One region of the Streptomyces sp. NPDC056480 genome, then DNA from elsewhere that is predicted to be linked to it. Evidence: riboswitches for the same ligand, from Rfam matches in the RefSeq annotation. Region 1 holds a riboswitch; each other region holds the start of a gene.

Evidence for each region. Region 1 has a riboswitch for cobalamin ahead of metE (5-methyltetrahydropteroyltriglutamate--homocysteine S-methyltransferase). Riboswitches for the same ligand answer to the same signal wherever they lie in the genome.
Region 2: linked by a shared signal. The riboswitch ahead of ACFQ79_RS14080 (prenyltransferase/squalene oxidase repeat-containing protein) and the one ahead of metE (5-methyltetrahydropteroyltriglutamate--homocysteine S-methyltransferase) in region 1 are both predicted to bind cobalamin.
Region 3: linked by a shared signal. The riboswitch ahead of ACFQ79_RS08855 (ABC transporter substrate-binding protein) and the one ahead of metE (5-methyltetrahydropteroyltriglutamate--homocysteine S-methyltransferase) in region 1 are both predicted to bind cobalamin.
Region 4: linked by a shared signal. The riboswitch ahead of ACFQ79_RS28590 (ribonucleoside-diphosphate reductase subunit alpha) and the one ahead of metE (5-methyltetrahydropteroyltriglutamate--homocysteine S-methyltransferase) in region 1 are both predicted to bind cobalamin.

The regions. Positions count from the first base shown of each region.
Region 1 covers NZ_JBHTSA010000005.1:169,618-176,639, forward strand. Annotated here, with positions in the region: gene ACFQ79_RS04735 (FAD-dependent oxidoreductase) at 1-552, shown strand, start outside; gene ACFQ79_RS04740 (ATP-binding protein) at 633-2,096, shown strand; gene ACFQ79_RS04745 (UBP-type zinc finger domain-containing protein) at 2,093-2,446, shown strand; cobalamin riboswitch at 2,515-2,739, shown strand; gene metE (5-methyltetrahydropteroyltriglutamate--homocysteine S-methyltransferase) at 2,901-5,225, shown strand; gene ACFQ79_RS04755 (enoyl-CoA hydratase) at 5,282-6,067, opposite strand; gene mmsB (3-hydroxyisobutyrate dehydrogenase) at 6,064-6,984, opposite strand; gene ACFQ79_RS04765 (enoyl-CoA hydratase/isomerase family protein) at 6,981-7,022, opposite strand, start outside.
Region 2 covers NZ_JBHTSA010000025.1:40,517-47,538, reverse strand. Annotated here, with positions in the region: gene ACFQ79_RS14095 (ABC transporter ATP-binding protein) at 1-1,172, opposite strand, end outside; gene ACFQ79_RS14090 (energy-coupling factor transporter transmembrane component T) at 1,169-2,293, opposite strand; gene ACFQ79_RS14085 (SCO2322 family protein) at 2,301-3,035, opposite strand; gene ACFQ79_RS14080 (prenyltransferase/squalene oxidase repeat-containing protein) at 3,032-4,288, opposite strand; cobalamin riboswitch at 4,365-4,501, opposite strand; gene ACFQ79_RS14075 (MBL fold metallo-hydrolase) at 4,533-5,591, opposite strand; gene ACFQ79_RS14070 (aldehyde dehydrogenase) at 5,814-7,022, shown strand, end outside.
Region 3 covers NZ_JBHTSA010000012.1:109,907-116,928, reverse strand. Annotated here, with positions in the region: gene ACFQ79_RS08880 (cysteine synthase) at 1-889, opposite strand, end outside; gene ACFQ79_RS08875 (MoaD/ThiS family protein) at 895-1,173, opposite strand; gene ACFQ79_RS08870 (putative leader peptide) at 1,266-1,382, opposite strand; gene ACFQ79_RS08865 (ABC transporter ATP-binding protein) at 1,427-2,212, opposite strand; gene ACFQ79_RS08860 (FecCD family ABC transporter permease) at 2,209-3,453, opposite strand; gene ACFQ79_RS08855 (ABC transporter substrate-binding protein) at 3,450-4,439, opposite strand; cobalamin riboswitch at 4,481-4,614, opposite strand; gene ACFQ79_RS08850 (Mov34/MPN/PAD-1 family protein) at 4,608-5,036, opposite strand; gene ACFQ79_RS08845 (amino acid permease) at 5,160-6,587, opposite strand; gene ACFQ79_RS08840 (DUF2017 domain-containing protein) at 6,923-7,022, opposite strand, start outside.
Region 4 covers NZ_JBHTSA010000081.1:17,732-24,753, forward strand. Annotated here, with positions in the region: gene ACFQ79_RS28585 (ribonucleotide-diphosphate reductase subunit beta) at 1-937, opposite strand, end outside; gene ACFQ79_RS28590 (ribonucleoside-diphosphate reductase subunit alpha) at 937-3,315, opposite strand; cobalamin riboswitch at 3,448-3,593, opposite strand; gene ACFQ79_RS28595 (GNAT family N-acetyltransferase) at 3,635-4,135, opposite strand; gene ACFQ79_RS28600 (hypothetical protein) at 4,179-4,790, opposite strand; gene mctP (monocarboxylate uptake permease MctP) at 4,873-6,495, opposite strand; gene ACFQ79_RS28610 (DUF3311 domain-containing protein) at 6,492-6,746, opposite strand; gene ACFQ79_RS28615 (LuxR C-terminal-related transcriptional regulator) at 6,887-7,022, opposite strand, start outside.

The sequences.
Region 1 (7,022 bases):
CAGGACGTGTACATCGTCGGCGGCGCGAACTCCGCCGGTCAGGCCGCGGTGTTCCTCGCGCGGGGCGCGAAGTCGGTGACGCTCCTCGTGCGCGGGGAGTCGCTGGCGGCGTCGATGTCGTACTACCTGATCCAGCAGATCGATGAGGCGCCGAACATCACCGTGCGGCCCCGGACGGTCGTCGACTCGGCGCACGGCGAGGAGCACCTGGAACGGCTGACCCTGCGTGATGCCGCGACCGGCGCGACCGAAGTCGTGGACGCCCAGTGGATGTTCGTCTTCATCGGGGCGGCCCCGCTGACCGACTGGCTCGACGGGACGGTGCTGCGCGACGAGCACGGGTTCATCCTGGCCGGGCCCGACCTCACGCCGGACGGGCGGCCGCCGGCCGAGTGGGCCCTCGACCGGCCGCCGTACCACCTGGAGACGAACGTCCCGGGTGTGTTCGTGGCGGGCGACGCGCGCGCCCAGTCCGCGAAGCGCGTCGCCTCGGCCGTGGGCGAGGGCGCCATGGCCGTGATGCTCGTCCACCGGTATCTGGAGCAGTCATGAGCGGACAGGACAGGGGCGCGCAGGGCATGGGCGGGCAGGGCATGGACGGCGCGGGCGGCTCGGACGCGGGCGGCGAGGTCATGCCCTGCGACCGGCACGAGATCGGCTCGTTGTTCCTGTTCGAGAAGCTCTCCCCCGAGCAGCTCTCCCGGCTGTGCGCCGAGGGACGGGTGGAACGGTTCGGGCCGGGGCCCGTCTACACCGAGGGCGACCCGGCCACCTGCTTCTACGTGATGATCGAGGGAACCGTCGTCCTGTACCGCCGGGTCGGCGGCGACGACGTGGAGGTGAGCCGCACCTCGCAGCGCGGCGTGTACGCGGGGGCCATGCAGGCGTACCTGGGCGACCGCGTGCCCCAGACGTACAACAACTCCATGCGCGTGACCGAGCCCACCCGGTTCTTCGTCATGCCCGCGCAGTCGTTCGCGGACATCATGGCCGAGTGGTTCCCGATGGCGGTGCACCTCCTCGAAGGGCTGTTCTTCGGCTCCAAGAACACCCAGCGCGCCATCGGTCAGCGCGAACGGCTCCTCGCGCTCGGCTCGTTGTCCGCCGGACTCACCCACGAGCTGAACAACCCCGCCGCGGCGGCCGTCCGGGCGACGGCGTCGCTCCGGGAGCGGGTCGGCAAGATGCGGCACAAGCTGTCCGTCATCGCCAAGGGGCCCTACTCCCGGGAGGCGCTCGCCGACCTCATCGAGATCCAGGAGCGCACCGCGGAGCGGGTCGCCAAGGCGCCGGTGCTGAGCCCGCTGGAGGCGGCCGACCGGGAGGACGAGCTCGCCGACTGGCTGGAGGACCACGGCATCCCGGAGGGCTGGCGCATCGCGCCCACCTTCGTCCAGGCCGGTCTGGACACGGACTGGCTGGAGCAGGTGGCGGCGACCGTGGCCGACGACGTGCTGCCCGGGGCCGTCGGCTGGCTCAACTACACGGTCGAGACGGAGCTGTTGATGGACGAGATCGACGACTCCACCAACCGCATCTCCCACCTGGTGGACGCGGCCAAGCAGTACGCGCAGCTGGACCGCGCCCCGCACCGCGAGGTCGACGTCCACGAACTGCTCGACAGCACGCTCCTGATGCTGTCCGGCAAGATCGGCAACCGGGTGCGCGTCGTCAAGGACTACGACCGTTCCCTCCCCGACGTGCCCGCCTATCCGGCGGAGCTGAACCAGGTGTGGACCAACCTCATCGACAACGCGGTGTCCGCCATCGGGAGCGACGGCGGCGACGGCACCCTGACGGTCCGCACGGCCCGGGAGGGCGACCGGCTGCTCGTGGAGTTCCGCGACACGGGCCCCGGCGTCCCCGAGGAGATCCGCAGCCGCATCTTCGACCCCTTCTTCACGACCAAGCCGGTCGGCGAGGGCACCGGTCTCGGCCTCGACATCTCCTGGCGGATCGTCGTGAGCAAGCACCACGGAAGCCTCCAGGTCGAGTCCGTCCCGGGCGACACCCGGTTCCAGGTACTGCTGCCCCTGACCGCCGCCGACCCTACGGATACCCCTGACACCACTGACACCGCGGAGGAGCGCTCATGACCGAGATCGAGGGAATCGACCCGAGCGTCCCGCCCGCCGGCCCCGGCTGCGGGGACTGCGACGCGGTGGGCGGCTGGTGGTTCCACCTTCGGCGCTGCGCCCAGTGCGGGCACATCGGCTGCTGCGACTCCTCCCCGGCCCAGCACGCCACCGCGCACTGGAAGTCCACCGGGCATCCCCTCGTCCAGAGCTTCGAGCCGGGCGAGAGCTGGTTCTGGAACTACGCCACCGACGACCTGTACGACGCGGGTCCCGCCCTGGCCCCGCCGGACGGCCACCCCGCCGGCCAGCCGGCCCCCGGCCCGGCCGACCGCGTCCCGCAGGACTGGCGGCAACACCTCCACCGATGAAGGCCGCCGAAGTGCGGTCGTCGCGTTCCGGCATGCGGTCAGGGGTGTGCGGTAGGCCCTCGTCCGCCTAAGGTGGCCGTGCAGCTGGTTCGCCCCGTCCGCCAGGCGGGATGCGTCGTAAGAGGGAACCCGGTGGGAATCCGGGACTGCCCCGCAGCGGTGAGCGGGAACGACCGCCGTCATACGCACTGGGCCCGGACGGGTCTGGGAAGCGACGGCCAGTAGGTGCCCTCCGGTCGATCCGGAGAGCGTGCCCGCGAGTCCGAAGACCTGCCCGTTGCCCGCGCGCGGACGATTCCGTGTGCGGAGATCCCGGTGACCTCGTGGGCGGGTCGGCGCGCATATCGAGCGGCACGTGCGGCTTCCCGCGTCGTGGTCCGCCGGTCTGTCCGTTCCTTCGCGTCCGCGTCCCGTCTCCGGGGCGCTCAGGACACATCTCGCGAAGGAGAGTTCCGTGACACCGAAGCCCGCGGCCGCGGCAGTACGAGCCACCGTGTACGGGTACCCCCGCCAGGGGGAGAACCGTGAGCTGAAGAAGGCCGTCGAGGGGTACTGGAAGGGCCGTGTCGACGCCGGCGCGCTCCGGGAGACCGCGGCCGAGCTGCGCCGGTCGAACTGGCGGCAGCTGACCGAGGCCGGTCTCCACGAGGTGCCGACCGGTGACTTCTCGTACTACGACCACGTCCTGGACACCAGCGTGATGGTCGGCGCCGTCCCCGACCGGCACCGTGCGGCCGTCGAGACGGACGCGCTCGACGGGTACTTCGCGATGGCCCGCGGCACCCAGGACGTCGCGCCGCTGGAGATGACCAAGTGGTTCGACACCAACTACCACTACCTGGTGCCCGAGCTGGGACCCGACACCGTGTTCACCGCCGACTCCCGCAAGCAGGTCGCCGAGCTGAAGGAGGCCCTCGCGCTCGGCCATGCCGCCCGGCCGGTGCTCGTCGGCCCCGTCACCTACCTGCTGCTCGCCAAGCCCGCGCAGGGCGCGGCTCCGGACTTCGAGCCGCTGACCCTGCTGGACCGTCTGCTGCCGGTGTACGCGGAGGTGCTCGCCGATCTCCGCGCGGCCGGGGCCGCCTGGGTGCAGCTGGACGAGCCCGCGCTGGTGCAGGACCGGACACCGGCGGAGCTCGACGCCGTCGCCCGCGCCTACCGTCGACTGGGCGGCGCCACCGACCGACCGAAGCTGCTCGTCGCCTCCTACTTCGGGCGGCTCGGGGACGCCCTGGGCGTGCTGGCCAAGGCGCCGGTCGAAGGGCTCGCCCTCGACTTCACGGACTCGGGCGCCGCCAACCTGGACGACCTCGCCGGCGTCGGCGGGCTGCCCGGCAAGCGCCTGGTGGCGGGTGTCGTCAATGGACGCAACGTCTGGATCAACGACTACCAGAAGTCCCTGGGGACCCTCGGTACCCTCCTCGGGCTCGCCGATCGGGTGGACGTCGCCGCCTCCTGCTCCCTGTTGCACGTGCCGATCGACGCCGCCGCCGAGCGGGAGATCGATCCGCAGATCGCCCGCTGGCTCGCGTTCGCCCGCCAGAAGACCGCGGAGATCGCCGTCCTGGCGCGCGGGCTCGCCCAGGGCACGGACGCCGTCGCGGCCGAACTCGCCGCGAACCGCGCCGATCTGGCGTCCCGAGCCGGGTCCGCGCTCACCCGGGACCCCGCCGTGCGGGCCCGTGCCGCCGCCATCACCGACGCCGACGGGCGGCGCTCGCAGCCGTACCCGGTACGGACCGTGGCCCAGCGGGCCCAGCTGGGCCTTCCGCTGCTGCCGACGACGACCATCGGTTCGTTCCCGCAGACGGGCGAGCTGCGCGTCGCGCGGGCCGATCTGCGGGCCGGCCGGATCGACGCCGCCGGTTACGAGGAGCGGATCAAGGACGAGATCCGCGAGGTCCTCTCCTTCCAGGAGAAGACGGGGATCGACGTCCTGGTGCACGGCGAGCCCGAACGCAACGACATGGTGCAGTACTTCGCCGAGCAGCTCACCGGCTATCTGGCCACCGAGCACGGCTGGGTCCAGTCCTACGGCACCCGCTACGTGCGGCCGCCGGTCCTGGCCGGGGACATCTCCCGCCCCGAGCCGATGACCGTGCGCTGGACGACGTACGCACAGGCGCAGACGTCGAAACCGGTCAAGGGCATGCTGACCGGTCCGGTGACCATGCTCGCCTGGTCCTTCGTACGGGACGACCAGCCGCTCGGGGACACCGCGCGGCAGGTGGCGCTCGCGCTGCGCGACGAGGTGAACGACCTGGAGGCGGCCGGGACTTCGGTGATCCAGGTCGACGAACCCGCGCTGCGCGAGACGCTTCCGCTGCGCACCGCCGAGCACGCCGCCTATCTGGCCTGGGCGACCGAGTCCTTCCGCCTCACCACCAGCGGCGTGCGGCCGGACACCCAGATCCACACCCACATGTGCTACGCCGAGTTCGGGGACATCGTCCGGGCCATCGACGACCTCGACGCGGACGTCATCAGCCTGGAGGCGGCCCGCTCCCACATGCAGGTCGCCGACGAACTCGCCGAGCACGGCTACCCCCGCGAGGCCGGACCCGGCGTCTGGGACATCCACTCCCCGCGCGTCCCGAGCGCCGGGGAGGCGGCCGCCCTTCTCCGCAAGGGACTTGAGGCCATCCCCGCCGAGCGCCTCTGGGTCAACCCCGACTGCGGGCTGAAGACCCGCGGCTGGCCGGAGACCCGGGCCTCGCTGGAGAACCTCGTCGCGGCCGCCCGTGAGGTGCGCGCGGAACTGGCCTCCGGGAGGCCCTGATCCCGTGGGTCCGGGCCGGGCGCCGTCGGCGCCCGGCCCGGGCACGGGGCCGTCCGTCAGCGGTGGGTGAAGTCCGGGCGCCGCTTGTCCACGAAGGCGGACATGCCCTCCTTCTGGTCGGCGGTCGCGAACACCGCGTGGAACAGCCGGCGTTCGAAGCGGACGCCCTCGGCCAAGGTGGTCTCGAAGGCGCGGTCGACGGCCTCCTTGGCCATCATGGCGACCGGCTTCGACATCCCGGCGACGGTCTCGGCGACAGCGAGGGCCTCGGAGAGGAGCGCGTCGGCCGGGACGACCCGGGACACCAGACCGGCCCGTTCGGCCTCGACGGCGTCCATGGTGCGGCCCGTCAGGCAGAGTTCCATGGCCTTGGCCTTGCCGACGGCTCGGGTGAGCCGCTGGGATCCGCCGATGCCCGGGATCACGCCCAGCTTGATCTCGGGCTGGCCGAAGACGGCCGTGTCGGAGGCGAGGAGGATGTCGCAGAGCATCGCCAGCTCGCAGCCGCCACCCAGGGCGTAGCCGGAGACGGCCGCGACGGTGGGGGTACGGAGGTTGCCGAGCCGGTCCCAGGCGGTGAACCAGTCGGTGAGGTACATGTCCATGTACCCCTGGGGCTGCATCTCCTTGATGTCCGCTCCGGCCGCGAAGGCCTTCGGGGAGCCGGTGAGGACGATGCAGCCGATGTCCGGGTCGCGGTCGAGCGCCTCGGTGGCGGCCACGACCTCGTGCATGACCTGGAGGTTGAGGGCGTTGAGCGCCTTCGGCCGGTTGAGGGTGAGCAGCGCGGTGCGGCCGCCCGTACGCTCGACGGTGATCGTCTCGTGGTCGGTGCCGGTCATGCGGTGGTCGTTCCCTTCGGTGCGTCCGCGGCCGTGTCGCGGAGGACGTGGACGATGCCGGAGAAGTCCTGGGCCGCGCCGTCGCCCGCCGCGAAGGCGGCGTACAGCTCGGCGGCGCGCGGGCCGAGCCCGGCGTCGATGCCGGCGGTGCGCAGGGCGTCGGCGGCGAGTCGGAGGTCCTTGGCCATGAGCGGGGCCGCGAACCCCGGGCGGTAGTCCCGGTTGGCCGGGCTCGCCGGAACGGGCCCGGGGACGGGGCAGTTGGCGGTGAGCGCCCAGCACTGGCCGGAGGCGGTGGAGGCGACGTCGTAGAGGGCCTGGTGCGAGAGGCCGAGGCTCTCGCCGAGGACGAAGGCCTCGCTGACGGCGATCATCGAGATGCCGAGGATCATGTTGTTGCAGATCTTGGCGGCCTGGCCGGCGCCCGCGCCTCCGCAGTGGACGGCCCTCCTGCCCATGACGGCCAGCATCGGTTCCGCCCGGGCGAACTCCGCCTCTCCCCCGCCGGCCATGAAGGTGAGGGTGGCGGACTCGGCGCCCACCACTCCGCCGGAGACGGGGGCGTCCAGGGCGATGTGTCCGGCGGCGGTGGCCGCCTCGTGGGCGGCGCGCGCGTCGGCGACGTCGATGGTGGAGCAGTCGATGAACAGCGTGCCGGGCTTCGCGGCCGCGAGGAGGCCCTGGTCGCGGTAGAGGGCGAGGACGTGGCGCCCCGTGGGCAGCATGGTGATGACGACGTCCGCCTCGCCGGCGGCCGCGGCGGCGGACTGCGCCGTCTCCACACCCGTCGAGGAGGCTGTGGTCATCGCCTCGGGGACGAGGTCGAAGCCGAGGACGCGGTGGCCGGCGGCGGCCAGGTTGGCGGCCATCGGGCCGCCCATGCGGCCGAGGCCGACGAAGGCGATGACGGGGGTCACCAGGGCACCTCCTGGAACGAGTCGGTGACGGCGGGGAG
Region 2 (7,022 bases), on a different contig from region 1:
GGGCTTGTGGTGTGCGGGACCCGGCCCGCGACACGCACGGTGCCGGAGGTCGGGGCGATCATGCCGACGAGGGTGGAGAGGAGGGTGGACTTGCCGGCCCCGTTGCGGCCCATGAGGGCGAGGGTCTCGCCCGCCTGGACCTGGAGGTCGATGCGACGGAGCGCCTCGACGCGGCCGCGGCGTACGCCGAGGCGGTCGGCGAGGACGAGGGGGGTCGTGGTGGGGGTGGCGGGTGCGGACGGGGTACGGCGCCGCTTGAACAGGTCGAGTCCCCCACCCCGCCCCTTCCCGGGAACCGGGCTCCGCCCCGGACCCCGCTCCTCGAACGCCGGACGGGCTGAGAATCCCGCCGGCCCCGCAGGGGCCCGCCCCTCCAGCCGCCCCTTCATCTCGCCGGCCCGCCGACGCGCGTCCCGCACCGTGAGCGGCAACGGGTCCCACCCCGCCAGCCTCCCCAGCCCCACCACCGGCGGATGCACCGGCGACACGGCCATGATCTCGGCGGGGGCGCCCATCACGCCCTCCGGCAGCATCAGCACCTGGTCCGCGTACTGCACCACCCGCTCCAGGCGGTGCTCCGCGAGCAGCACCGTCGTGCCCAGGTCGTGCACCAGCCGTTGCAGCACCGCCAGGACGTCCTCCGCCGCCGACGGGTCCAGCGCCGACGTCGGCTCGTCCAGGACCAGGACCTTCGGGTGCGGGGTCAGGACCGAGCCGATCGCGACCCGCTGGCGCTGGCCCCCGGAGAGCGTCGCGATCGGGCGGTCGCGGAGTTCCGCGAGGCCGAGCAGGTCCAGGGTCTCCTCGACCCGGCGCCGCATGACGCCGGGCGCGAGGCCCAGGGACTCCATGCCGTACGCCAGCTCGTCCTCGACGGTGTCGGTGACGAAGTGCGCGGACGGGTCCTGGCCGACCGTGCCGACCAGGTCCGCGAGCTCGCGCGGCGGATGCGTGCGGGTGTCGCGGCCGTCGACCGTGACCCGGCCGGTCAGGGTGCCGCCGGTGAAGTGGGGGACGAGGCCGGAGACCGCGCCGAGGAGGGTCGACTTGCCGACGCCCGAAGGGCCGACGAGCAGGACGAGCTCGCCCTCGGGGACGGTCAGGTTCACGTCCCGCAGGGTCGGCTCGGCATCCTCCTCGTAGGTCACCGAGACGTTCTCGAAGCGGATCACGCCTTCTCCTTCGCAGCGGGAGCTGTCGCGGGTACGGGGGCCACGAACGCCGGCACCAGGCCCACCAGGATCGACACCGCCGGCCAGAGCGGCAGCTCCGGAGCCTCCAGCGGTACGACCCCGGGGTGCAGCGCCTCGGACGCGTACGTGTTCGCCCAGATCATCAGGACCGCCACCGCCACCCCGGACCCCGCGACCAGCCAGGCCCGCACCCCCCAGCGGTCCGGCCGGTACCGGGTGCGGACCGTCCGGCGGCCGCCGAGCCGCAGCCCCGCCATGGCCGCGACCAGCCCGGCGCCGAGCAGCGGCAGCCCGTATCCCGCGCCCTCCGCCGCGAGGAGCCCGTACGTACCGGCGCAGATTCCGAGCAGTCCGCCCAGGGTCAGGAGGTTCGTGGTGCGGCGTACCGAGGCCGGGACCTGCGCCGTCCGGCCGTAGCCGCGCGCGTCCATCGACGCGGCGACCGCGACCGACCGCTCCAGGGCCCCCTCCAGGACCGGAAGCCCGATCTGGAGCACCGCCCGCACCCCGCCCGTGGGGCGGCCGCGCAGGCGTCGGGCGGTACGCAGCCGCACCACGTCCGCGACCATGTTCGGCGCGAAGGTCATCGCCACGACGACGGCGACCCCGGCCTCGTACAGCGCGCCCGGCAGCGACTTGAGCAGCCGCGCCGGGTTGGCGAGCGAGTTCGCCGCGCCCACGCAGATCAGCAGGGTCGCCAGCTTCGCGCCGTCGTACAGCGCGAACACCAGCTGCTCGGCCGTCACCCGCCCCCCGATCCGCACCCCCTGCGCCCACTCGGGCAGCGGCACCTCGGGCAGCGTGAACAGCAGGTGGGTCCCCGGGATCGGGGAGCCGAGCAGCAGCGAGAAGACGACCCGCAGGAAGACGACGAAGAGGCCGAGCTTCACGAACGCGCCGTACGAGCGCGCCCAGGGCGCGTCCGTACGGCGGGCCGCCACGACATAGCCCGCGACCCCGACGAGGAGGCCGAGGAGGAGGGGGTTCGTCGTGCGGGAGGCGGCGACGGCCAGGCCGAGCGCCCACACCCACCACGCCCCGGCGTGCAGGGCGTTGGACCGGCTCGCCTCCGGGGCACGGAGGACGTCAGGAACCTTCATACCGGGCTCATCCGCGCCGGCGGGCCTTCCAGATCGCCGCCCCGCCCAGGGCCAGCACGGCCGCCCCGCCGGCGAGCACGCCGAAGGACGGGCCCCCGCCCTCCTCGCCGGCGGTCGCCGACGCGCTCGGCGCGGCCGACGCCGGGGTCTTCCCGGTCCCACCGGTCCCAGCGGTCTCCGCGACCGGCTCGCCGCAGCCCCGCGCGGGGTAGCCGGCGATGCCGCACAGCATGGCCGCGCCGTCGTACCGCAGCGGTTTCGCGACCACGGCGAGCGCCTCCGCGCCCGTCGCGTCCTCACGGACCTGCGCGCAGCCGGCCTCGACCCGCTTCTCCGGCGGGGTCTCGCCGGGCGGCGCGTCCGCCGGGCCGCCGAAGTCGACGACGACCGCGACCCGCTTCGTGCCGTCCTTCTTCTCCACGCCCCCGCAGATCCTCGTGAAGTCGGGGGCGACGGACGGCCGGGAGGTGTCGTTCGTGCCGTTGCTGATCGCGAAGCGGAAGCCGATCGCGTCGCCGTCGGCGGGGCGTGCGGTCGCCGGACCCTGGGTGGCGTACGTCCAGGCCTTCCCGCCGTCGCTCTCCCAGAACGACCAGTAGCGGTAGCCGGCGGCCTGCGCCGGGGCCGCCGCGGCCACGACCGAGCCGAGCGTCAGAAGCGCCCCGGCCGCGGCTCCCGCGGCACGGGAGCCACGCCTTCGTGCACCGGTTCCTCGCGCACCGTCGCCTCGCGAGGCGGTCACTTCTTGCGGCCGCTCACGAGGAAGCCGATGCCGACGCCGACGACCGTGCCGATGCCGATGATCCACCAGATGTCGAAGCCGCCCTCGTCGTCACTCGTGGACGAGGCCGAGGTGTCGGGCGTCTTCGGCGCCGGGCCGGTGGCGTTGAGCTGCTCCACCAGGTCCGCCGCAGCGAACTCGCGCGGGTCCGTCTCCGTCGCCCGCGCGGCCAGGATCAGCTGCGCGTACGCGGCCGGGCCGCCCTTCTTCGCCCAGGCGGCGGAGTTCTTCTCCAGCCACTCCACGGCGGGCTTCGCCTCCTTCGAGGCGCCGGACGCGGCGAGCGCGACGACGGCGTCGGCGGTGTTGCCGATGTCGGGCTGCTCGGTGGTGTCGGTGGCGCCCGGCATCGGCGGCAGGGTCAGGTGGCCGGTCTTCGCGAGGGCCTTCGCCAGGTAGGAGGCGCCGTTGAGCGCGGCCCGCTCGATCGTCGGCTTCGACAGGTCGTTGCAGACCGGCGGCTGCTCCGGCGAGGCCTTGGTGGCGACGACGCTCTTGCCGAGGCCCGCGAGGGTGGCCGCGGCGGTGGCGTCGGCGTTCGCGAGGAGCTTGCCGGCCTTGTCGGGCTGGTACGCGAAGGCCCCCGGGCCCTCCTTGTCCGTGCAGGGCAGCGCGAAGGACAGGAGCGCGTCGTAGGGCGTACGGCCCTCGGCGGAGGTGAACGAGCCGGGCCGCACGCCCGTCGCGGCGAGCGCGCCGACGACGACCGAGGTGGAGTTCGCGTCACTGGCGCCGCCCGGGCTGTAGCCCCAGCCGCCGTCCTTGTTCTGGACGGTGCGCAGCCAGTCGGAGCCCGCCTTGACGGCCTTGTCGACCGTCTCGGGGGAGGCCGACTGCTTCCGGACCGCCCGGAGTGCCTGCACGGCGATCGCCGTGGCGTTGGTGTCCCGCATGGTCTTCGCGTCGCAGGGCGTCGTGGCGTCGGCGCGGTACGAGCTGAACGAGCCGTCCGCGCACTGCTGGCCGAGCAGCCACTCCACGGACTTGTCGGCGGGCTGGAAACCGGTGGCGCGCTGGGCGAGGAAGGCCTGGGACTGGCGCCAGACACCGTCGTACGTCGGGTCGTTCGTGCCGTACAGACCGTCCGGGATCGTGACGGCGGAGGGCGTGGGGGAGGGGGCGGTGCTGGCCGCTCCCGCCACCCCGGCCGCTCCGGTGCCGAGCAGGACGGTGGCGGCTGCGAGCGCGGTGGCGCCGCGGCGGACGGTGTTCATGGGGCCCTCTCCTGCGGCCGGGCACCGGCACGCCTCAGGGGCACCAGGCTCCGGCTCCGTATTCCTCGACGGTGCCGGCGGTCACGTCCCGGACGGGGCATTCCGACTCACGACTCCCCTGTAGGGGTCGTTCACGGTTGCGGGTCAGTGCCGGATTCGCACCGGCTTCCCCCCGTACGGGCATGATGACGACCCGCCCACTCTACCGGCCCGTAGGCCCGCGGCCCGGCGGGTGCGAGGTGCCTCACACCGCCACGTACTCCACGGGGTCCGTCCCCTGCACCGCCTCCGCGCGGCCGAGTTTCACCAGGCGGCGCAGGTGCGCCTCGGCCTCGCTGACGGCGATGTTGCGGGAGCCGTAGGGGATCTGGTCCCAGGGGCGGTTCCACTCCATCCGCACGGCGAGCTGCCAGGGGGTGAGCGGGGTGGCGAGCAGGTCGAGGAGTCCGGTGAGCCGGTCCTCGTGGTGGTCGAGGAGTTCGCGGACCCGGCCGGCGGCGTCGGTGAAGGCGTGCTGGTGGGCGGGGAGGACCTCGGCGACGCCGAGGCGGCCGATGCGTTCGAGGGAGTCGAGGTAGTCGCCCAGGGGATCGGTGACGGTGGAGTCGTCGGGGTCCTCGTACAGTCCGATGTGCGGGGTGATCCCGGGCAGCAGATGGTCGCCGGAGAAGAGCCGGCCGTGGCCGGGCAGCCGGGAGGGGTGCTCCTCCTCCAGGTGGAGGCAGACGTGGCCGGGGGTGTGGCCGGGGGTCCAGATCGCGCGCAGTCGCCGTCCGGGGAGGTCGAGGAGTTCGCCGGGGGCGATCTCCCGGTCGGGGAGGGCGGAGCGCAGCCCGGGCAGGGTGCGCAGCCGGCCGGAGGTGCGGGCGGCCCGCAGCGGGACGAGGTGGTCCTCGGGGGCGCCGACGGCGGCGAGCTTGCGGGCGAGGTAGTCGAGCCAGGTGCCCGGCTCGGCGTCCCGGGTGCGGCGTACGACGTCGGTGTCGGCGGCGTGCATGGCGATCCAGGCCCCGGACGCCTCGCGGACCTTGCCGGACAGGCCGTGGTGGTCGGGGTGGTGGTGGGTGATGACGACGCCGTGGACGTCCGGCACGTCGATGCCCAGCGCGGCGAGTCCGCCGGTGAGTTCGGTCCAGGAGGCCGGGTCGTCCCAGCCGGTGTCGACGAGGACCGGGCCGCGGTCGGTGTCGAGGACGTGGACCAGGGTGTGGCCGAGCGGGTTGTCGGGGATGGGCACCCGGAGCGACCAGACGCCTCCGCCGTGCTCGGTCACCTGGGGCAGCGGTCCCTGTGGAGCGGGCATGGGTCCTCGTCTCTCCGCGGCGGTGCGGGGCGCGCGTTCTCCGTATCTGGAACTGACGATACGTCAGGTGTAGCCCGGGGGAACAGGACTTCGGCCATGGCCGGGAGGGGGCGGGGCGCGGGCGCGGCCGGGGTCCGTCCGGAGCATTGCCCTCGATAACTAGAACTGGTATCAGTTCTGATGCATCGTCAGGGACAACATCTCCTCATGAAGGCGGCGGTCATGACCGAGCTTGTGGAGCACGGAAAGCTGTTCATCGGCGGGGAGTTGACCGACCCGCTCGGCGAGGACGTCATCGAGGTCGTCTCCCCGCACACCGAGCAGGTCATCGGGCGCGTCCCGCACGCCTCCACCGCCGATGTCGACCGGGCCGTGGCCGCCGCCCGCCGGGCCTTCGACGAAGGGCCCTGGCCCCGGATGACGGTGGAGGAGCGGATCGCCGTCGTCAGCCGCATCAAGGACGCGATCGCCGTACGCCACGAGGAGATCGCCCGGTCCATCAGCGCGCAGAACGGCTCCCCGTACTCCTGGTCCGTCCTCGCCCAGGCGCTCGGCGCGATGATGGTCTGGGACGCGGCGATCACCGTCGCCCGCGACTTCACCTACGAGGAGCGGCGCGGCGGCGTCCTCGGCCCGCTGCTCGTCCGGCGCGAGCCGGTGGGGGTGGTCGCGGCCGTCGTCCCGTGGAACGTGCCGCAGTTCACCGCCGCCGCCAAGCTGGGGCCCGCGCTGCTCGCCGGCTGCACGGTGGTCCTCAAGCCCTCGCCGGAGTCGCCGCTCGACTCGTACATCCTCGCCGACATCGCCACCGGGGCCGGGCTGCCCGAGGGCGTGCTCAGCATCCTGCCCGCCGACCGCGAGGTCAGCGAGTACCTCGTCGGGCACCCCGGCGTCGACAAGGTCTCCTTCACGGGTTCGGTCGCCGCGGGCAAGCGCGTCATGGAGGTCGCCGCCCGCAACCTCACCCGCGTCACCCTCGAACTCGGCGGGAAGTCTGCCGCCGTGATCCTGCCCGACGCCGACCTCGCGACCGCCGTCGCCGGGATCGTCCCGGCCGCCTGGATGAACAACGGCCAGGCGTGCGTCGCGCAGACCCGGATCCTCGTCCCCCGCTCCCGGTACGAGGAGATCGCCGAGGCCTTCGCCGCGGCGGCCGGCGCGCTCGTCGTGGGCGACCCGCTCGACCCCGCCACCCAGGTCGGGCCGCTGGTGGCCCAGCGGCAGCAGCAGCGTTCGCTCGACTACATCCGGATCGGCCAGGAGGAGGGCGCCAAGGTCCTCTCCGGCGGCGGCCGGCCGGCCGGGCTCGAACGGGGCTGGTACGTCGAGCCGACGCTCTTCGGCGGCGTCGACAACTCCATGCGGATCGCCCGCGAGGAGATCTTCGGACCGGTCATCTGTCTCCTGCCGTACGGGGACGAGGCCGAGGCC
Region 3 (7,022 bases), on a different contig from region 1:
GGCCGGTCGACAGGTACTTCCAGCCGCCGTCGGCGACGACGAAGGCGATGTCCGCGCTCTCGCCGGCCTTCACCGCCTTGTTGCCCACGCCGATGGCCGCGTGCAGGGCCGCACCCGTGGAGACGCCCGCGAAGATGCCCTCCTGCTGAAGGAGTTCGCGGGTGCGGGTGACCGCGTCGGCGGAGCCGACGGAGAAGCGGGTGGTGAGGACGGAGGCGTCGTACAGCTCCGGTACGAAGCCCTCGTCGAGGTTCCGGAGGCCGTAGACGAGGTCGTCGTAGCGCGGCTCGGCGGCGACGATCTTGACGTCGGGCTTCTGCTCGCGCAGGTAGCGGCCGACTCCCATGAGGGTGCCGGTGGTGCCGAGGCCCGCCACGAAGTGGGTGATGGAGGGCAGGTCGGCGAGGATCTCGGGGCCGGTGGTGGCGTAGTGGGCGCCCGCGTTGTGCGGGTTGCCGTACTGGTAGAGCATCACCCAGGTCGGGTTCTCCGCCGCGATCTCCTTGGCGACGCGTACCGCCGTGTTCGATCCGCCCGCCGCGGGGGACGAGATGATCTCGGCGCCCCACATGGAGAGCAGCTGGCGGCGCTCCTCGCTGGTGTTCTCGGGCATGACGCAGACGATGCGGTAGCCCTTGAGCTTGGCGGCCATGGCCAGGGAGATGCCGGTGTTGCCGCTGGTCGGCTCCAGGATGGTGCAGCCGGGGGTGAGGCGGCCGTCCTTCTCCGCCTGCTCGATCATGTGGAGCGCGGGGCGGTCCTTGACCGAGCCGGTCGGGTTGCGGTCCTCCAGCTTCGCCCAGATGCGGACGTCGTCCGAGGGCGAGAGCCGGGGGAGGCGGACGAGCGGCGTGTTGCCGACCGCCGCCAGCGAGGAGTCGTAGCGCATGTGGATCAGACCATGCCACCGGCGACGGCCGGCAGGATCGTGACGTTGTCGCCGTCGGTCAGCTTGGTGTCGATGCCGTCGAGGAAGCGGACGTCCTCGTCGTTGAGGTAGACGTTGACGAAGCGGCGGAGCTTGCCGTCGTCCACGATGCGGGCTTCGATCCCGGCGTGGCGGGACTCCAGGTCGGCGAAGAGCTCGGCGAGGGTGCCACCGCTGCCCTCGACGGCCTTCTCGCCGTCGGTGTAGGTGCGGAGGATGGTCGGGATGCGGACCTCGATGGCCATGGCGTGGGCTCCTGTCGGAAGTGGCGTGTTGGGCGCGCTGCTGGGGCCCCCGCGCGGAGGGGGGTCGTACGTAAGTGCGCTCGGCCGGTCGCTCAGAGCGCAGCGCGGGACGAACAGATCGCGCTGGCGAGGCGGCACAGGTCGACGTGCAGGCGCGCGACGAGCAGGACTGTGCCCGGAGTCTCTTCGCTCACGTCGTGGGAAACCATGGGCTCATCGTATCGATTCCCGGTCCGGGTTCCGGAATGTGATCTCACATGGTGGATGATTCCTGCCCGACTGCCGGACGGTGCTGGAAGAGGACGGTGGGGCTCCCCGTCCTCGGATGCGGGATGACCTCGGCATCCACCCCGTAGACGGCCTCAAGGAGGGCGGGGGTGAGGACCTCGGCCGGTGTACCGCCGGTGACGAGCCTTCCGCGCTCCAGGACGTAGATCCGGTCGCAGTACGCCCCCGCCAGGTTGAGGTCGTGCAGCGCGAGCAGGTTGGTGGTGCCCAGGGTACGCACGAGGGCGAGCACGTCGAGCTGGTGGCGGATGTCCAGGTGGTTGGTGGGTTCGTCGAGGACGAGGAGGGCCGGGTCCTGCACGAGGGCGCGGGCGACCAGGGCGCGTTGGCGTTCGCCGCCGGAGAGGGTGGGGTACGGCCGGTCGGCGAGGTCCGCGAGACCGACGCGGGCGAGGGCGTCCTCGGCGCGCTCCCGGTCGGCGCCGGTGTCGCCCTCCCAGAACCGTTTGTGCGGGGAGCGGCCGAGGGCGACGAGTTCGCCGACGGTGAGTTCGAACTCGAGGGCGCTGTCCTGGGGGACGGTGGCGACGCGGCGGGCGCGGGCCTTGGGGCCGAGGGCGTGGAGGTCGTCGCCGTCGAGGAGGGCGCGGCCCGCCGTGGGGGTGAGGGTGCCGTAGACGCAGCGCAGGAGGGTGGTCTTGCCGCTGCCGTTGGGTCCGATGAGGCCGACGGTCTCGCCCGGGCGGACGGTCAGGTCGACGGAGCGGAGCCGGTTCTCGTACGAGAGGCCGTGCAGGCGCAGTTCGGTCACAGGGACGCCCCTTCCGGGCGGCGGCGCATCAGCCAGAGGAAGAACGGGCCGCCGGTGAGGGCGGTGAGGACGCCGACGGGGATGTCCTGGGGTGCGGCGACGGTCCGGGCGCCGAGGTCGGCGAGGACCAGGGCGAGCGCCCCGCCGAGCGCGGCGACCGGGAGGAGCCGGCGGTGCGGGGCGCCGACGGCGAGCCGGGCGGCGTGCGGGGCCATCAGGCCGACGAAGCCGACGGCTCCGCTGGCGGCGACCATGACGGCGGTGACGAGGGAGGCGAGGACGAAGACGGCGGCGCGGAACCGGGCGGTGTCCAGGCCGAGGACGGTGGCGCCCTCCTCGCCGACGAGGAGCAGGTCGAGCGGGCGGGCGAGGGTGAGGAGGGCGGCGACGCCGAAGGCGAGGACGGCGGCGGGCAGGACCAGGGTGTCCCAGCGGGCGCTGCCGAGGCCGCCGAGTGACCAGTACATGGCCTCCTGGAACTGCTCGGGGCGTCCGGCGACGACCAGGAGCAGGGTGGCGAGGGCGGACAGGATGTAGGAGACGGCGACCCCGGCGAGGACGAGCCGGGTGCTGGTGAGGGTGCCGCCGCGGCGCGCGAGCCCGTAGACGAGGACGAGGGCGAGCAGGGCGCCCGCGAAGGCGCCGGCGGGCAGGGCGAGCGTGGTGGTCACGCCGCCCACGAGGCCCACTCCCCCGCCGGCGACCAGGACGAGGACGGCTCCGGCGGAGGCGCCGGAGGAGATCCCGAGGAGGAAGGGGTCGGCGAGCCGGTTGCGGACGAGGGCCTGGAGGACGGCGCCGACGACGGCGAGCCCGGCGCCGACGACCGCGCCGAGCAGGACCCGGGGCAGCCGTACGTCGAGGACGATCGTGCGGAACGGGGAGGGGTCGGCGGCGCGTCCGGTGAGGGCGTCGAGGACCTGACCGGGCGGGATGCGGACGGAGCCGAGGGCGAGCGAGGCGAGGGCCGCGGCGGCGAGGGCGAGGACCAGTCCGGCGACGACGACCGCGTACCGCAGACTCCCACCACCGGCCCGCCCGGCCGGACCGGAGCGAGAGTCACGGGCCCGCCCGGGCCACTCGGGCCCGACGGACCGCGCGGGTCCGGTGGGCGACTCGGGCCCGACGGACCGCGCGGGGTCGGTGGTGGGGGTGTCCGGGGGTTCGGGGGTCGGTGGGATGCGTGGCGGGGCGGGCGGCTCTCCCGGGGATGCGCCCGTGGTGCGGGCCTCCGCGTTCATCGGGCCGGGTGGAGCTGGGCCGCCAGCTTGTCGACGGCCGCGGGGACGCGGACGCCGAGGACGGTGTCGGAGAGCGGCATCACGGCGAACCGGCGGTTCTTGATCGCGGGGACGTCCTTGAGGGCCGGGTCGTCGATGAGCCGCTTCTTCTTCTGTTCGACGGTGGTGGAGCCGTAGTCGTAGATGACGACGACCTCGGGCCTGCGGGCGACGACCTGCTCCCAGGTGGCGTCGCCGAAGGCCTTGTCGAGGTCGGAGAAGACGTTCCGGCCTCCGGCGCGGGTGATGAGTTCGTTGCCGATGCCCTTGCCGCCCGCGGTGAAGGCGGTCTTGTCGCCGCTGTCGTAGACGAAGACGGAGACGGGCGCGGTGCCCTTGAGGCGCTTCTCGGTGGCGGCGACGGTGGTCCGCGCCTCGCCGACCCACTTCTCGGCCCGGTCGGGGACGCCGAACGTCCGTCCGATCTCGCCGACTTCGCGGTAGAGGTCGTCGACGGAGGGCGAACCGGACGGGCAGTACTCGGTGTTGAGCCGGGTGTCGATGCCCGCGCGCTTCAGGTCGTCGCGGCTGCGGCCGTCCTTGCCCGAGAAGGCGGAGGAGTAACCGCCGTAGACGAAGTCGGGGTTCGCGGCGAGCAGGGCCTCCTTGGAGGGGTACTCCTTCGCGAGGACGGGGACGGAGTCGTACGCCTTCTTGTAGGCGGGGAGGATCGCGTCGTCGAGGTAGGCGGTGCCGACGAGGGACTTCTCCAGGCCGAGGGCGAGCATGACCTCGGTGACGTGCTGGTTCATGGTGACCGCGCGCTGCGGCGGGGCCTTGAAGGTCGTCTTCACACCGCAGTTGGAGACGGTGTACGGGAATCCCGGGGCGGCCTCGGCCGCGGGGGTCTCCTTCGCGGGGGCCGAGCAGGCGGCGAGCAGCGGGAGCAGGGCGGCGGCGGACAGCAGGGGCGCCAGGGGCAGCCGGGTGCGGCGGGGCCGGGACATGACGGAACGTGCCTCCTCCGGGGATTTCCACGTCCCCGATCGGTGGTGAGAAGGCGGCAGGTCAGTTCCTGGCTTCCGTCTCCCGGAGGAGGCGGTCACAGTGGCGGGACCGTGCCGGATTCGCACCGGCTTCCTGGGTCCTGCCGCCCGTAGGTCCCGGTCAGTGTCTCAGGCGTCGTACTCCTCGACGACCTTGACCTCTTCCTCGGTCACGACGCCCTCGACGATGGCGAAGGAGCGGAACTGGAAGGGGCCGGCGCCGTCGCTGTCCGCGGTGGAGACGAGGACGTAGTGGGCCTGGGGCTCGTTGGCGTACGAGATGTCCGTGCGGGACGGGTAGGCCTCGGTCGCGGTGTGCGAGTGGTAGACGATGACGGGCTCCTCGTCCCGGTCGTCCATCTCGCGGTAGAGCTTGAGCAGGTCCGCGGAGTCGAACTCGTAGAAGGTGGGCGAGCGGGCGGCGTTGAGCATGGGGATGAACCGCTCGGGGCGGCCGGTGCCGACCGGGCCCGCGACCACGCCGCAGGCCTCGTCGGGGTGGTCCGCGCGCGAGTGTTTCACGATCTGGTCGTACAGGGCCCGGGTGATGGTCAGCATGCCGACAGGATAAGCCGACGGGCCGTTCCGTACCGGGGAGTGGTACGGAACGGCCCGTATGCCGAGACGATCGAGGTCAGGGCCGTTTGGGGACGGCCCGGGGCGATCGCCCGTGGGGTCCGGTCAGGACCGCTTGACGAAGGCGGCGCCCTCGGGGTTGCGGGACTTCAGGACCAGGTAGGAGACGCCGAGGATGAGACCCCAGACCGGGGCGGCGTACAGCGAGACCCGGGCGCCCTCGTCGATGCCCATCATCACGATGACCATGCCGATGAAGAGCAGCGCGAACCAGCTGGTGTACGGGGCTCCCGGGGCCTTGAAGGTGGACTCGGGGAGCTCGCCGCGGTTGGCCTTGGCCCGGTAGCGGATCTGGCAGACCAGGATCATGATCCAGGCCCACATGCCGGAGATGGTGGCGAAGGAGACGACGTACTCGAAGGCCTTGCCGGGGGCGACGTAGTTGATCCAGACGCCGACCAGCATCAGCGAGGCGGAGAAGGTCAGGCCGAGCAGCGGGGTGCCGCTCTTGGTGAGCTTGGTGAAGACCTTCGGGCCCTGGCCGTTGAGCGCGAGGTCGCGCAGCATGCGGCCGGTGGAGTACATGCCCGAGTTGCAGGAGGAGAGGGCGGCGGTCAGCACCACGAAGTTGACGATGGCGGCGCCGACGCCGAGGCCCATCTTCTCGAAGGCGGCGACGAACGGGGAGACACCCGGCTGGAACTCGGTCCACGGGACGACCGACAGGATCATGATCAGCGCGCCGACGTAGAAGACGGCGATGCGCCACGGCACGGTGTTGATGGCCTTGGGCAGGACGGTCTTCGGGTCCTTGGACTCGCCGGCGGTGACGCCGACCAGCTCGACCGCGAGGAACGCGAACATGACGATCTGCAGGGTCATCAGCGTGTTGCCGATGCCGGTGGGGAAGAAGCCGCCCTGGTCCCACAGGTGGGTCACGGAGGCGGTGTCCCCGGCGTCGGAGAAGCCGATGGTGAGGATGCCGGCGCAGATCAGGATCATGCCGATGATGGCGGTGACCTTGACCATGGAGAACCAGAACTCCAGCTCACCGAAGAGCTTCACGGAGATCAGGTTGGCGCCGTAGAGGATCACGGTGAAGACCAGTGCGGAGATCCACTGCGGGATGTCCCACCAGTACGTCATGTAGGTGGCCGCGGCGGTGACTTCGGTGATGCCGGTGACGACCCAGAAGAGCCAGTACGTCCAGCCGGTCACGAAGCCCCAGAACGGGCCGACGAACTCCCGTGCGTACTCCGCGAAGGAGCCCGACACGGGGCGGTACATGAGGAGCTCGCCGAGGGCGCGCATGATGAAGAAGATGACCAGGCCCGCGATGGCGTACGCGAGGATCAGGCTGGGCCCCGCCTTGGCGATGGCCTTGCCGGCGCCGAGGAAGAGGCCGGTGCCGATGGCGCCGCCGATCGCGATCATCTGGATCTGCCGGGCGCCGAGGCCACGCTGGTAGCCCTCGCCGCCGTCCACGGCCCCGTCGGTGCCGTCGTGCTGCTTGTCGACCTGCACAGAGGTCATGGTGGTGCGCCTTTCTCCATGCTGATCCGCGCGACTGCGAGTGCGTCTGCCGCGGATCAGATCCTGATCCCCCCGGATGTGGATGGAGTGCCACCGGCGGTCAGCCGGTCCAAGCGCCCTCGGGAACAGGGGTGGCGTCCCCGAGCGGTCGTGAAGATTTATCACGGGCTGACGCGTGATCGAGGGAGTTGAGTGTGGCGCACGCCACAGAATTCGACGGTCGAAAGGGACTCAAGAGACCAAAGCGGACGCTCTGATAACGCATTCGTTATCCGGATTTGAGCGTCCGCTGAGCGAACACCCCGTCACGGAGGGGTGTCCGAAGGGGGTCGGCGTCAGGACATCAGGGTCTCGACGAGGGACTCCTGGAGCGCCCCCAGCCAGAGGTACGCCATCACCATCGGCTTGCGGGGGTCGGAGTCCGGCAGCCGGTAC
Region 4 (7,022 bases), on a different contig from region 1:
GCTCCTGGACGCCCTGGAGCTCCATGAACGAGAACGGGTTCTCGGAGCCGTACACCGGGGCGAAGCCGAGGCGCTGGAGGCGCTGGTCGGCGACGCACTGGAGGTACTCGCGCATCGACTCGGTGTTCATGCCCGGCAGGCCGTCGCCGCACAGGTCGCGGCCGAACTGCAGCTCCGCCTCGACGGCCTCCTTCAGCATGTCCGTGACCTGCTGCTGGAGCGCGTCGTCGAAGAGCTCCGGCTCCTCCTTGCGGACGGTGTCCACGACCTCGAAGGCGAAGTTCATGTGCATCGTCTCGTCACGGAACACCCAGTTGGTGCCGGTGGCGAGGCCGTGCAGCAGACCGCGGGACCGGAACCAGTACACGTACGCGAAGGCGCCGTAGAAGAACAGGCCCTCGATGCACGCGGCGAAGCAGATCAGGTTGAGCAGGAAGCGGCGGCGGTCGGCGGCCGTCTCCAGGCGCTCGATCTTCTCGACCGAGTCCATCCACTTGAAGCAGAACTGCGCCTTCTCGCGGATGGAGGGGATCTCCTCGACCGCGTCGAACGCGGCGGCGCGGTCGTCCGGGTCGGGCAGGTAGGTGTCGAGCAGCGTCAGATAGAACTGGACGTGCACGGCCTCCTCGAACAGCTGGCGCGACAGGTACAGGCGCGCCTCCGGGGAGTTGATGTGCTTGTAGAGCGTCAGGACCAGGTTGTTGGAGACGATCGAGTCGCCCGTCGCGAAGAACGCGACCAGACGGCCGATCATGTGCTGCTCGGCCGGCGTCAGCTTGGCGAGGTCGGCGACGTCCGAGTGGAGGTCGACTTCCTCCACGGTCCAGGTGTTCTTGATCGCGTCCCGGTAGCGTTCGTAGAAGTCCGGGTAGCGCATCGGACGGAGGGTCAGCTCGAAGCCCGGGTCGAGGAGGTTCTTCTTTTCGTTGGAGCTCATTACTGGCAGGCCTCGCAGGACTCGGGGTTCTCAAGGGAGCAGGCGAGGGCGTCCGCGTCGGGCGCCGCCTGCTGGACGGGGATGGTGGCTGCGGCGGGCGTCGCGGCCTGGGCGGCGCGGGCGATCCGGGTCGCCGGGCGGGAGCGCAGGTAGTACGTCGTCTTCAGACCCTGCTTCCAGGCGTACGCGTACATCGACGACAGCTTGCCGATCGTCGGCGTCTCCAGGAACAGGTTCAGCGACTGCGACTGGTCCAGGAACGGCGTCCGGGCGGCGGCCATGTCGATCAGACCGCGCTGCGGGATCTCCCACGCCGTGCGGTACAGCTCGCGCACCTCGGCCGGGACCCAGGTGAAGCCGGCCACCGAGCCGTTGGACTCGCGCAGCGCCTCACGGGTCTGCGCGTCCCACACGCCGAGCGCCTTCAGCTCGTCGACCAGGTACGAGTTGACCTGGAGGAACTCGCCGGAGAGCGTCTCGCGCTTGAACAGGTTGGAGACCTGCGGCTCGATGCACTCGTACACACCGGCGATCGAGGCGATCGTCGCGGTCGGCGCGATGGCGAGGAGGAGGCTGTTGCGCATGCCGACGGCGGCGATCCGCTCGCGCAGCGCGGCCCAGCGCTCCGGCCAGTTCAGCTCGACGTCGTAGTGGTCGGGGTGCAGCACGCCCCGGGCGGCGCGGGTCTTGTCCCAGGCGGGGACCGGACCGTTGCGCTCGGCGAGGTCGGTGGAGGCCTCGTACGCGGCGAGCATGATGCGCTCGGCGATACGGGTGGACAGCGCGCGGGCCTCGGCGGAGTCGAACGGCAGCTTCAGCTGGAAGAAGACGTCCTGGAGGCCCATCGCGCCCAGGCCGACCGGCCGCCAGCGGGCGTTGGAGCGGCCCGCCTGCTCGGTCGGGTAGAAGTTGATGTCGACGACCCGGTCGAGGAAGGTGACGGCCGTACGGACGGTGGAGTCGAGGCGCTCCCAGTCGATGTCGCCGTCGACGACGAAGGCGCCGAGGTTGACCGAGCCCAGGTTGCAGACCGCGGTCTCGCCGTCGTCGGTGACCTCCAGGATCTCCGTGCAGAGGTTGGAGGAGTGGACGGTGTGGCCGGGCTCGGCGGTCTGGTTGGCCGTCCGGTTCGAGGCGTCCTTGAAGGTCATCCAGCCGTTGCCGGTCTGGGCCAGGGTCCGCATCATCCGGCCGTACAGGTCGCGGGCCGGCATCGTCTTGCGGGCCAGGCCCGCCGCCTCGGCCTTGCGGTAGGCGGCGTCGAACTCCTCGCCCCACAGGTCGACCAGCTCGGGCACGTCCGCCGGGGAGAACAGCGACCAGTCGGCGTCGGCGTTGACCCGGCGCATGAACTCGTCCGGGATCCAGTGCGCCAGGTTCAGGTTGTGCGTACGGCGCTGGTCCTCGCCCGTGTTGTCGCGGAGCTCAAGGAACTCCTCGATGTCCGCGTGCCAGGTCTCCAGGTAGACGGCGGCGGCCCCCTTGCGGCGGCCGCCCTGGTTCACGGCGGCGACGGAGGCGTCGAGGGTCTTCAGGAACGGCACGATGCCGTTGGAGTGCCCGTTGGTGCCGCGGATCAGCGAACCGCGGGCGCGGATGCGGGAGTAGGAGAGGCCGATGCCGCCCGCGTGCTTCGAGAGGCGCGCGACCTGGTGGTAGCGGTCGTAGATGGAGTCCAGCTCGTCCTGCGGGGAGTCCAGGAGGTAGCAGGAGGACATCTGGGGGTGGCGGGTGCCGGAGTTGAAGAGCGTGGGGGAGGACGGCAGGTAGTCGAGCCGGCTCATCAGGCGGTAGAGGGCGGCGACCTCGTCGAGCGCGCGGACGCTGTCGTCCTCGGCGAGGCCGCAGGCCACGCGGAGCATGAAGTGCTGCGGGGTCTCGATCACCTTGCGGGTGATCGGGTGGCGCAGCAGGTAGCGCGAGTAGAGGGTGCGCAGGCCGAAGTAGCCGAAGCGGTCGTCCGCGGCCGCGTCGATCGTCGCGTCGAGCCGGTCCGCGTGCAGCGCCACGAACTCGGCGGTGCGGTCGGCGATCAGACCCTCGCGGTGACCGACGGCGACGGAGGCCGAGAAGGAGAACGAGCCCTGACCGGCGGCCTCGTCGGCGATCGTGATCGTCAGGAGCCGGGCGGCGAGCCGGGAGTACGCCGGGTCCTCGGCGATCAGACCGGCGGCCGACTCGGTGGCCAGCTCGCGCAGTTCCGCGTCGTCCGCGACGGCGCTGCGGCCGCGGAGCGCGGCGGCGGCGACCTTGCCGGGGTCGGTGTCGGGGAGATCGGCGGTGAGGTCGGTCAGGGTCCGCAGCAGCACGGTCCCGGGGCCGTCGCTCTCGACCGCGGAAGCCTCGGCGGAAGCCGGATCGGCGGGCGCGATGGTCACGTGGGGGCTCTCCCTCGCTCGGCTCGGGGCCGCGGCGGGGGAAGGCGGGCAGACGGGCATCCGTAACGCCGGACGCGACGCTTCCACCGGCCCACTCCGCGAGGCCCGGACGTCATTGGCACCCGGAACGGACGGACCGGATGCGCTGCCGGCAGGTCCTCGGACTCACCTCGCCCGAATACGTCGTATCCGTACGAAGCACACCGTTGCGGGACAGTTCCGGATTCGCGCCGGATTCCCCTGCGTCGACAGCGAGGACGAGCATACATGTGGGGGGCGCCCCGTGCGGCACCCCCCACATGTTGTGTCGCCCCCCGGCTCAGAACTCCAAGGAGTAGGTGCGCAGGCGATGGTCGGGGATCGGCTCCCAGTCCCGGTCCGGGGTGCGGAGGAAGCCCAGACGCTCGTAGATCCGGTGCGCGGAGACCATCGTGGCGTCCGTGGAGAGCACGATGCGGCGGCACCCGGGGAGGGCCCGTGCGCGCTCGATACAGGCCCGTACGAGGGCCTCTCCGACGCCCCGGCCGCGGGCCTCCCGGGAGACCACGAGCATCCGGAACTCGGCCTCGCCCTCGATCGCGATGTCCGCCCACGGAGTGGAGCCGGTGGCGAAGGTCACCCCGCCGAGCAGCCGTCCGTCGGCGTCCTCGGCGACGAGCACCTCGCTCTCGCGCGCCCGCCGGGCCGTGTCACGGAGCACGTGCAGATACGAGTCCTCCGCCCCGTACTTCAGCAGCCCGTCGTTCAGATAGGTCCCCGCGGTGAGCTCACCGAGCGTCTCGTGGTCCTCGGGCCGTACCGCCCTGATCGTGAAGTCCATGAGGGCAGTGTGCCTCCGGCCGCCCGGAGGACCCCAGCGGGTCTCAGCCACCGGCCCCCACCGAGTTGTCGGGGGCGCCGTCGCCCACCGGCGGCAGATCGCCCCGCTCGACGGGCTGTCCGCCGCCCGTCCGCTCCGGCAGGACGGCGTCGAGCTCGGCGGCGCCGGCGCGGTGGGTGCGCTCGGCGGCGCCCCGGAGTGCCTTCCGGTCCACCGTGAGCGGGGCGGCGACCTCGACGCGCAGCCCGTTCTCGGTGCGCACGTACGCGTGCTGCCCGGCGGAGCGCAGGTACCAGTGGTCGCCGTCCCGGACACAGCCGTCAGGTCCGGCGGTGTTCGCCGCGGCGCACTCCTTCTCCGTGAACGGGCGGCGCTCGGCGGAGACGGTCAGGCGGACGCCGTCCTTCCGCAGGTACGTGACCTGGAAGCCGTCGTCGCCGATGACCCCCGACGCCATCCGGGAGGCCTCGAAGCCCTCGGCCTCGGTGACGTACACATGGTCCTTGTCGGTCTGTGCCCAGCGGGCGCGGGCGTCCAGCTCGGCCGGGTGGGGCGTCGGGCCGCCGCCCGGCGTCTCGGTGCCGCAGCCGGTGACGGCGAGGGCGAGGGCGAGCGGGAGCAGTGGGAGCAGGGTGAGTCGTGGTCCGGTGCGCATGTCCCGCATCCTCGCGCGGGGACGGCGAAGGCCGCCATGCCTCGGGGGAGGCAGGGCGGCCTTCGTCGGGTCCGGCGGCGGGTCAGTGGGTCTCGGCGCCGACCTTCGGGAGCTTCTTGACCCCGGCGTCGCCGGCGTCGGCCGTGTAGTCCTCCGGGGAGGTCTCGTCGATGCCCTCGGGGGCCTTGACGGCCTTGAGGACGAAGGTCAGGACGACCGTGACGAGGACGTTGAGGAGGAAGGCGGTCAGACCGATGTAGCCGATCTCGCCGATGCCCGGGATCTCGGCGGAGGAGCCGCCGAAGTGCTTCTGGGTCGGGCTGGCCACCCCGTAGGCGGCGACCGTGCCGTAGATCATGCCGACGGCCCAGCCGGCGAGCAGCGCCCAGCGGTGGAACCAGCGGGTGAAGAGACCGCCGACGAGCGCCGGGAAGGTCTGCAGGATCCAGATGCCACCGAGCAGCTGGAAGTTGATCGCGACCGTCTTGTCCATGGTGAGGACGAAGGCGAGCGCGCCGACCTTCACGAGCAGCGAGACCAGCTTGGAGACCTTGGTCTCCTGGGCCGGGGTGGCGTCCGGTTTGATGAAGTCCTTGTAGATGTTGCGGGTGAAGAGGTTGGCCGCGGCGATCGACATGATCGCGGCCGGTACGAGCGCGCCGATGCCGATCGCGGCGAACGCGACGCCCGCGAACCAGTCCGGGAACATCGTCTCGAAGAGCTGCGGGATGGCGAGCTGGCCGTTCTTCACCTGGATCCCGGCGGCGATCGCCATGAAGCCGAGCAGCGCGAGCAGGCCCAGCATCAGCGAGTACAGCGGCAGGATCGTGGTGTTGCGGCGGATGACCTCACGGCTCCGGGACGACAGCGTCGCCGTGATGGAGTGCGGGTACATGAAGAGCGCGAGCGCCGAGCCGAGCGCCAGCGTCGCGTACGTCCACTGGCCCGCCTCGCCGGGGACGAGCGAGCCGCGCGGCTTGCCGGTCGCCGGGTTGGTCTGCGCGTACGCCTCGCCCGCCTTGGCGAAGATCTCGTCGAAGCCGCCCAGCTTGATCGGGATGTAGATGATCGCCACCGCGATGACGATGTAGATCAGGGTGTCCTTGACGAAGGCGATGAGCGCGGGGGCGCGCAGACCCGAGGAGTACGTGTACGCCGCGAGGACACCGAAGGCGATGAGCAGCGGCAGGTCCTTGATGAACCAGTGGGTGGTCTCGCCGCCGCCGACGCCCATCACGTCCAGGACGGCCTGGATGCCGACGAGCTGGAGCGCGATGTACGGCATGGTGGCGAGGATGCCGGTGACCGCCACCGCGAGGGAGAGTCCCTTGGAGTCCCAGCGGCCGCGCACGAAGTCCGAGGTGGTGACGTACCCGTGCTTGTGCGAGACCGACCAGAGGCGCGGCAGGAAGGTGAAGATCAGCGGGTAGACCAGGATCGTGTACGGCACGGCGAAGAAGCCGGCCGCGCCCGCCGCGTAGATGGCCGCCGGGACGGCGACGAAGGTGTACGCGGTGTAGAGGTCGCCGCCGAGCAGGAACCAGGTCACCCAGGTGCCGAACGACCGGCCGCCCAGTCCCCATTCGTCGAGGCTGTTCTCGTTCTCGGCCTTGCGCCAGCGCGAGGCGAGGAATCCCATGACCGTGACGGCCAGGAAGAAGAAGATGAAGACGGCGAGTGCGACGCCGTTCACGCCGTCCTTCATCGCTCGTCACCCCCCTTGCGGGCACGCTGGTCCAGCTGCCACAGCTTGTACGCGACCATGGTGAGCGCGGTGGAGATCAGCACCCAGAGCATCTGGTACCAGTAGAAGAACGGGATGCCCGCGAAGAGCGGTTCGACCTTCGCGTACGAGCTGACCCAGAGCATCGCCACGAACGGCGCGAACAGACAGAGCGCGATCACCACCCTCAGCGGCGTGATGGTGGGTTGTTTCCCTTGTGTCGCTTCTGGCATGGCGATTCCGGTCCCCTCGCTGATCACCTCGGTAATGCTGGGGAAATCTAGGGGACTGTTCCGCTCCATGGAACCCCTGTCCGCATAACGGATGGGACTCCGTCAGCTGTGGTCGTGGGAGCGGTCCCTCGGCGCGGTGCTCAGAGCCAGCCCTCCTTGGCGGCCCGCACCCCCGCCTCGAACCGGCTGCGCGCGCCGAGCCGGTTCATCAGCTCCGAGCTCATCCGGCGCACGGTCCGCAGCGAGATCCCGAGCCGCCGTGCGGCGATGTCGTCC